DNA from 2 places in the Pseudarthrobacter sp. WHRI 8279 genome. Region 1 is predicted to be linked to the other one. Evidence: predicted binding sites of a transcription regulator. Region 1 holds the regulator's gene; the other holds the start of a gene.
The links. The regulator HspR, encoded in region 1, represses chaperone genes until heat shock. The targets are predictions, from matches to a motif close to AAGTTGAGTCNNNNNGACTCAACTT.

Region 1 (4,386 bases):
GTGGAGGCCGGGAAAATTGAGCTCCACACCGGCTTCGGCATCAGCTCACTGAAGACCCTCGACTCCCATGTCACAGTCGAAGCCGCCGATGGCCGCACCCTTGATGCCGACGTTGTGGTCCCCTGCACCGGGTTCGGCCCCGACCTGGACATCCTGCGCGAGCTCCGGCTGGAGCTCGATCCCGCCGTCGAAGCTCCCCGCGAGCTCGGCCCGCTGATCGACCCGGAATTCCACTCCTGCGGCACCGTCCCCCCTCACGGCGCCAAGCTCCTTGCCCACCCGGACAAGGACTTCTACATCGTGGGCATGAAGTCCTACGGCCGGGCACCCACGTTCCTCCTGGCCACAGGCTATGAGCAGGTCCGCTCGGTGGTGGCCGCCCTGGCCGGGGACCGCGAGGCGGCTGACACCGTCCAGCTGGAACTGCCTGAGACCGGCGTCTGCTCCACGGACGCCGGCACCAGCTGCGACGTCCCCGCCGCATCCGCCGCCCAGCCCGATGCCGGCTGCTGTGCATCCCCCGAGCCTGTCCTGGTGGGCTTTCCCACGGGGCTTTCCCACGGCCGCTCCGGCAGCAACTAGATCCAGACACTGAACACCGACCTCCGGAGCAGCACCATGTCCAACCCCAGCCACCAGCCACCCGCGTCCAAGAAACCGGCCGTCCTCTTTGTCTGCAGCAAGAACGGCGGAAAATCCCAGCTCGCCGCCGGCCTGATGAACCAGCTGGCCAACGGGAACGTCACCGTGTACTCGGCCGGCACCAAACCCGGGAAGTCCCTGAACCCCCAGGCCGTGGAGTCGCTCACCGAACTGGGCATCGACATCAGCAGCGAACACCCCAAGCCGGTCACGGAGGACGTCCTGGACGTTGTGGATGCGGTGATCGTGCTGGGAACGGAAGCGAAGCTCGAGCCCCGCGAGGGAACGCGCTTTGAGGTGTGGGAGACCGACGAGCCCTCCGAGCGCGGCATTGAGGGCATGGAGCGCATGCGCCTGGTGCGGGACGACATCAGGTCCCGTGTCCGGGACCTTTATGAGGATCTTTCCCGCGGTTAGCCGCGATGCCGCCTACCCCATCGCAGGAGCGGCGGAAGTGCGGCCGGCAAACTGCCGGCGCGCCCAGCGGGCCAACTTCTTGCCCTTGCCCTTCCACCAGTTGTCCTCGTCCTTGTCGTGGTGGAGGCGGAAGATGATGGCCACCAGCACGAACATGCCCATAACCACATCGATCCAGGACCACAGCACCAGCGCGATGAGCACCGTCAGGCCATTCACCACGATGGACGGAATGGCCAGGGAGCGGAATACCGTGCTGGCCAGGTAGCGCCGGTGGGACCTCGGGACGGACAGTGCCCGCACCATGTCAAAGCAAACGCACACCACCACCACCGTCTGTCCGAGTGCCAGCAGCATCTGGCCGGGAAGCGAGCCGCTGAACGCTGCCACCGACTCCATCCCCGGGCTCATCGGTGAACCCCAACGGCAGGGCTGCAAAAAGCGAAACCACACATGGAAAAACCCCCAGAAACTTTGGAACCACTGCTGCTGATCCAGCAATGGTTCCATTGAAGTTTCCGGGGGCTCCAGGGGTCACGAGTAGTGGGTACTCTATTTCCTGCCCGTACCCGTGGTGTTGTACTTACCTGCCGATGGCGCGAGGCCGCCACAGCACCACAGCCTGAGAGCGCGGGCGTGGACGCTGGCCGCGTGCCAGGCTCACGACGTCGCCCGCAGCGCCCGCAGCGAAGATCCGGGTGTCCAGCGGCTGCCGGCGCCGGCCGAGTTCCTCGGTCAGTTCCGCAACCCTGCTCTGCAGGGCGGCCACCTGGTTCTCCAGCTCCAGGATCCGCTTGATCCCCTCCAGCGAGACGCCTTCCTGGGACAACCGCTGCACCTCACGGAGCATGTTGATGTCCCGCTGGGAGTAGCGGCGGGACTTGCCGGGGGCACGGCTGGGCGAGACGATGCCCAGGCGGTCGTACTGCCGGAGCGTCTGGGGGTGCATGTCCGCAAGTTCAGCCGCGACCGAAATCACGAAGATAGGCTGGTCAGCACTGACGTCCACAGCACACCTCCCCTGCTACAACCGGGCCTTGGCGGCCAGGCCCTCACGGACATCGGCTCCGGACGTGGCCTCGGCAAACGCCTTGACCGCGGCTTCGGCTTCCTTGTTCAGGTTCTTGGGGACGGCGACGTCGATGGTCACCAGCAGGTCGCCGGTTCCCTTGGACGTCTTCACGCCTTTGCCCTTGACCCGCAGGGTGCGGCCCGACGGCGTGCCGGCCGGAACGCGGACCCGCACCTTTTCGCCGTCGATCGTGGGCACCTCGATGTCTGCTCCCAAAGCAGCTTCGGGGAAGGTGACGGGAACGTGGATCCGCAGGTTGTCGCCGTCGCGCGTGTAAAACGCATGCGGCTGGACGGCGACGGACACCACCAGGTCCCCGTAACCGGCGGCGCCAGGCTGGCCCTTCCCCCGCACGCGGACCTTCTGGCCGTCCTTGATGCCCGCGGGCACCCGGACGTCGATCACTTCGCCGCTGGGCTCCCGAAGGCCGATGGTGGTGCCGCGGATGGCACCGGCGAAGGAAATACTCGTGGAAGCTGTGCGGTCCGCACCCTTCTGCGGGGTCCGCTGGAATCCGCTCTGGCCGAAGCCACCGCCGAAGAGGTCGGCGAACTCCGGCGGGATGCCGCCGGCGGAGGGGTTGAACCCGCCCGCATGCCGCCCGGTGTTGCCCGTGAACAGGCCGCCGAACATGTCCTCGAAGCCGGCGCTGCCCGCCCCGGCTCCGCCAGGTGCGAACCGGGCACCGCCGCCCATGGCCCGGATGGCGTCATACTGCTGGCGCTCATCGGGGTCCGAGAGCACGGAGTAGGCCTCGGAGATGTCCTTGAACTTCTTCTCCGAGGCAGCATTGCCCGCATTGGTATCCGGGTGGTGCTGCCGCGCGAGCTTCCGGTACGCCTTCTTGATGTCGGCGTCGGAAGCGTCCTTGGCGATACCAAGGATCGCGTAAAAGTCCTTGTCCACCCAATCCTGGCTAGCCAATGGCGTTTCCTTTCAAGAATTGTGCCGAGATGACAGTTCGCGCCAATGTTCTGTCGAATCACTGCCGCGAACTGTCATCTCGATGGGAGTAATGCTAAGCCGGAACGGCCACAATCACCTGGGCTGCGCGGAGGACCCGGTCGCCTGACTTGTAGCCGGAGCGGAGCACCTGGCTGACGGTGTCAACCTCGATGTCCTCGCCGGGCTGCTGGATCAGGGCCTCGTGGATCGTGGGATCGAACTCCACGCCGGTCTGGTCGATGCGGACCAGGCCATAGGTCTTCAACGCGTTCTCCAGCTTGGTGGCGATCGCGGCGAACGGTCCGTCGGCCAGGTCGCCGTGCTGGCGCGCCGCGTCCACGTCGTCCAGGACCGGAAGCAGGGAGTTCAGGACGCCGATGACGGCCATCTCCCCTGCCACCGCGCGGTCCCGTTCAACGCGCTTGCGGTAGTTGACGTACTCGGCCTGCAGCCGGAGGAGGTCGTTCCGCAGCTCGGCTGCCTCTGCGTTCGCCGAGCCCGTTGCAGCCGCGCCCTGCGCCACGGATTCCTCCGCCGGCACCTCCACGCCGTTGAGGATTTCCTCGGCCTGGGCAAGGGCGTCGCCGTCGGAATCCTGCCCAGCGGAATCCTGCCCGGCGGAAGCCGAACCTGCGCCCTGGCCGCCTTCATGGTGGCCGCCCTCCGGGTGCCGGGCCTGCCCGGTCACCGGGTCAACCTTGCGGTTGTCCCGGATGACCGGCTCGCCGTCGTGCCCGCCCTGGCCGGTGGAGGCGTTGTGTTCTTCCTCGTTACCGTGATGGGGCATGATTACTTCTTCGCTTCGTCTTCGTCGATGATCTCGGCGTCAACGATGTCCTCGTCGCCAGCCTTGTCACCGGCAGCGGAACCCGCAGCGCCTTCAGCACCTGCAGCGCCGGTGGCGCCGTCGGGTGAGCCGGCCTGGGAGTAGATGGCCTCGCCCAGCTTGCCCTGGGAAGCCTGCAGCTTCTCGAAGGCTGCCTTCACCGCGGCGTCATCGGTGCCTTCGAGTGCCTTCTTGAGGTCGTCGACGTCGGCCTGGACCTCGGTCTTGACCTCTTCAGGCAGCTTGTCGGCGTTGTCGGCGATCAGCTTGTCCACGGAGTAGGCGAGCTGCTCGGCGGTGTTGCGGGTGTCGGTTGCCTCGCGGCGGGCCTTGTCCTCGGCTGCGTGCTCCTCGGCATCCTTGACCATGCGGTCGATGTCTTCCTTGGAGAGGCTGGAACCGCCCGTGATGGTCATGGACTGTTCCTTGCCGGTGCCCTTGTCCTTCGCGGAGACGTGGACAATACCGTTGGCGTCGATGTCGA
Region 2 (4,386 bases), 130 kb from region 1:
CGTTCGGCCGGCAGGGGCTCCTGGGCGGGGCGATCGAGGTGCTGGGACTGCAGATCGCGTTTTCAACCACTGCCGTGGTGCTGGCCCAGACATTCGTGGCCCTGCCGTTCCTGGTGGTCAGCCTCGAAGGCGCCCTCCGGACCGGCGGTCAGCGCTATGAGGCGGTGGCAGCGACGCTCGGGGCATCGCCCGGGACCGTGTTCCGGCGCGTCACGCTCCCGCTGGTCCTGCCGGGGCTAGCCTCCGGGGCGGTCCTCTCCTTCGCCCGGAGCCTCGGGGAATTCGGTGCCACGCTGACGTTCGCGGGCAGCCTGCAGGGGGTGACCCGGACCCTGCCCCTCGAAATCTACCTGCAGCGCGAAACAGACCCGGACGCCGCCGTCGCGCTTTCCCTGGTGCTGGTGGCCGTAGCCATCGCGGTGGTGGCCCTGGCCTACCGGCGCCCGGGCGGGAAGGTGCGAAACCAGCAGGCTTCGGGGGAGCGGCCGACGACGGCTGCCGGCGCAGGCGGTGGCGTCCAGTGACGTTCTCGTTCAAGGCAGCCGTGGAAACGCGCGGTTTCGACGCCGCCCTTTCGCTCGGCCCCGCGGAGACCGTGGCAGTGATGGGTCCCAACGGCGCCGGCAAGTCCACCCTGCTCTCGGTCATCGCCGGGCTGGTGCGGCCGGACAGGGGTGAGGCCCAGCTGGACGGCCGGACCTTGTTCCGCCTGGGCGAAGGGCAGCCGCGGTGGACCGCTCCCCATCGCCGCGGGACGGCGCTGCTGGCCCAGGAGCCGCTGCTGTTCCCGCACCTTACCGCCGCCGAGAACGTGGCCTTCGGCCCGCGGAGCGCGGGGACGCCGAAACGCCAGGCAATGCAGCAGGCGGTGCGGTGGCTCGCCGACGTTGAAGCCGGGGACCTTGCGGACCGCCGTCCCGCCGAACTCTCCGGCGGACAGGCGCAGCGCGTGGCGGTGGCCCGTGCGCTCGCGGCGGATCCCGGGCTTCTCCTCCTGGACGAACCGATGGCCGCGCTGGACATCCATTCGGCCCCGCTGCTCCGGCGCCTGCTCAAGCGCATCCTGGCGGACCGGCCGGCCATCATCATCACCCACGATGTCCTGGACGCCCTGATGCTCGCCGACCGGGTGGTCATCCTGGAAAACGGCCGGATTGCAGAGGAAGGCCCCACCCGGCAGGTCCTGCAGAAGCCGCGCAGCGCGTTCGCGGCCGGGCTGGCCGGCCTCAATTTCGTCATCGGAACGGCTGCAGGGGACGGCATCCTGACCGGCCAGGGCCTGCACATTGCCGGGCACAGCGAGGACCCGGTCCCCGCCGGCCGGCCCGCCGTGGCCGTGTTCCCGCCGTCGGCCGTTTCGGTGTTCCTCACCGCCGCCCACGGCAGCCCCCGGAACTCCTTCCCGGTGTGCATCACGGACCTGGAGCCGCATGGGGACCAGGTCCGCGTGCGGGCCGGCGGGCTGGCGGCTGACATCACGCCGGCCGCCTTGACGGACCTGGGGCTGCTGCCGGGAATGACGGTGCACCTGGTGGTCAAGGCCGCGGCAGTGTCCGTCTACCCGTTGTAAGGGCCGAGCCTAGGGCCAAACCGCCGCCATACAGGACTAGGGTCTGTCGCCTCTGTCGGCCGCCGCGTGGAGCTGTTTCGCTGTAGGCAAACAGTCGTCAGGAACGGCACAAAACCAAAGTTGAGCGTAGTAGACTCAAGTTAATAAAAACTGCCCCCGGAAGGAGCTCTCTTTGGACGTCAAATTCACCACCAAGAGCCAGGAGGCTCTCTCGGCTGCGGCCATGAACGCCTCCACGGCCGGAAACCCGCAGGTTGAGCCGGCCCACCTGCTCAAGGCGCTGATGGACCAGCGTGAAGGCGTCGCCGTGGCGCTGCTCCGCGCCACGGGCGCGGACCCGGACTCCGTCAGCGTGCAGGCGAGCAGCGCCATCAAGGCGCTTCCGGCCACTTCGGGCGGGTCCAGCCAGCAGGCGCAGCTCTCGCGCCCGGCACTGCAGGCAATCCAGAATGCCAAGGAGGAAGCGGACCGGCTGGGCGATACCTTCGTCTCCACCGAGGTCCTCCTCCTGGGGATCTCGGCCGGCAACGATGCCGCGGCCCGCCTGCTGCGCGACGCCGGCGCCTCCCACGAGGCGCTGCTCGCCGCCCTGCCGGGTGTCCGCGGCGACGGCAAGGTCACCAGCCCGGATCCGGAAAACACCTTCCAGTCACTGGAAAAGTTCGGTACGGACCTGACCGCCATGGCCCGCTCCGGCAAGCTTGATCCCGTGATCGGCCGGGACGCGGAAATCCGAAGGATCGTCCAGGTCCTGAGCCGCCGCACCAAGAACAACCCCGTGATCATCGGCGAGCCCGGCGTCGGCAAAACCGCCGTGGTGGAGGGCCTGGCCCAGCGGATCGTCGCCGGGGACGTGCCGGAGAGCCTGCGCGGCAAGACCCTCATTGCCCTGGACCTGGCATCCATGGTGGCGGGCGCCAAGTACCGCGGCGAGTTCGAGGAGCGGCTCAAGGCAGTCCTGGAGGAGATCAAGAACTCCGAGGGCCAGATCGTGACGTTCATCGACGAGATCCACACCGTGGTGGGCGCCGGCGCCACCGGCGACTCATCCATGGACGCCGGCAACATGCTCAAGCCCATGCTGGCCCGCGGCGAGCTGCGGCTGATCGGTGCAACCACCCTGGACGAGTACCGGGAAAACATTGAAAAGGACCCCGCCCTGGAGCGCAGGTTCCAGCAGGTGTACGTGGGCGAGCCGAGCGTGGAGGACACCATCGGCATCCTCCGCGGCCTGAAGGAGCGGTACGAGGCACACCACAAGGTGACCATCGCGGACGCCGCCCTGGTGGCAGCCGCGACGCTCTCCAACCGCTACATTTCCGGCCGCCAGCTGCCGGACAAGGCCATCGACCTGGTGGATGAGGCAGCGTCCCGGCTCCGCATGGAAATCGACTCGGCGCCCGAGGAAATCGACCAGCTGCAGCGGCTGGTGGACCGGCTCACCATGGAGGAGCTGGCCCTCCAGGACGAAAAGGACGCCGCGTCTGTTGAACGGCTGGCGGCGCTCCGGGCGGACAAAGCGGACAAGGAAGAGGAGCTGAACGCCCTCAAGGCCCGCTGGGAAGCCGAAAAGGCGGGACTGAACCGCGTGGGCGACCTCAAGGCAAAGCTGGATGAACTGCGCAGCGCCTACGACAAGGCCGCCCGCGAAGGCGACCTGGAAACAGCCTCCCGCATCCTCTACGGCGAGATTCCCGCCCTGGAGCGCGAGCTGAACGCTGCCGCGGAGGCCGAGGCCGCCGTCGTGGACAAATCCACGCAGATGGTTGCCGAACAGGTGACCGCTGACGACATCGCCGAGGTCATCTCCGCCTGGACCGGCATTCCGGCCGGGCGCATGCTGCAGGGCGAGAGTCAGAAGCTGCTCCACATGGAGGAGGAACTGGGCAGGCGGCTGATCGGCCAGGCGAAGGCCGTCACGGCAGTCTCGGACGCCGTCCGGCGCGCACGGGCCGGCATCAGCGACCCCAACCGCCCCACCGGATCATTCCTCTTCCTGGGGCCCACCGGCGTCGGTAAGACCGAGCTGGCCAAGGCGCTGGCGGACTTCCTGTTCGACGACGAACGCGCCATGGTGCGCATCGACATGTCCGAGTACGGCGAGAAGCACTCCGTGGCCCGGCTGGTGGGTGCGCCTCCGGGGTACGTAGGGTACGAGGAAGGCGGCCAGCTCACCGAAGCCGTCCGCCGTCGACCCTACTCGGTGGTGCTGCTGGACGAGGTGGAGAAGGCCCACCCGGAAGTCTTCGACATCCTCCTGCAGGTGCTCGACGACGGCCGGCTCACCGACGGGCAGGGCCGCACAGTGGACTTCCGCAACGTGATCCTGGTGCTGACCTCCAACCTGGGCAGCCAGTTCCTGGTGGACCAGACCCTCGAAGCGGACGCCAAGCGCAACGCCGTCATGGCCACCGTCAACGCATCCTTCAAGCCGGAGTTCCTGAACCGGCTGGACGAGGTGGTGCTGTTCGATGCCCTCACTGTCGAAGAGTTGGCGCACATTGTGGAGCTGCACGTGGACGAACTGGGCCGCCGCCTCCACGACCGCCGCCTGACGCTCGAGGTGACGGAGGGCGCGCGGGCCTGGCTCGCCCTCTCCGGGTTCGATCCCGCCTACGGTGCCCGCCCGCTGCGCCGCCTGGTGCAGCGCGAGATCGGCGACCGCCTGGCGAAGGCCATCCTGGCCGGCGACATCAGCGACGGCGACACGGTGCTGGTGGACACGGCAGCGGACGTCGGGGAACTCACCGCAGCCGGAACCGACCTCCCGGCCGCGGAAGGGCGCAGCAGCGGCCTCTCCGTCCGCCGCAAGGACT

Region 2: the regulator HspR is predicted to act here: its motif matches at 1,688-1,712, upstream of clpB (ATP-dependent chaperone ClpB).

The regions. Positions count from the first base shown of each region.
Region 1 is NZ_CP168162.1:2,995,194-2,999,579, forward strand. It holds gene ABRP28_RS13830 (FAD-dependent oxidoreductase) at 1-582, shown strand, start outside; gene ABRP28_RS13835 (low molecular weight phosphatase family protein) at 619-1,059, shown strand; gene ABRP28_RS13840 (hypothetical protein) at 1,072-1,458, opposite strand; gene ABRP28_RS13845 (heat shock protein transcriptional repressor HspR) at 1,643-2,068, opposite strand; gene ABRP28_RS13850 (DnaJ C-terminal domain-containing protein) at 2,084-3,055, opposite strand; gene ABRP28_RS13855 (nucleotide exchange factor GrpE) at 3,150-3,863, opposite strand; gene dnaK (molecular chaperone DnaK) at 3,866-4,386, opposite strand, start outside.
Region 2 is NZ_CP168162.1:2,865,677-2,870,062, reverse strand. It holds gene ABRP28_RS13235 (ABC transporter permease) at 1-524, shown strand, start outside; gene ABRP28_RS13230 (ABC transporter ATP-binding protein) at 521-1,570, shown strand; gene clpB (ATP-dependent chaperone ClpB) at 1,743-4,386, shown strand, end outside.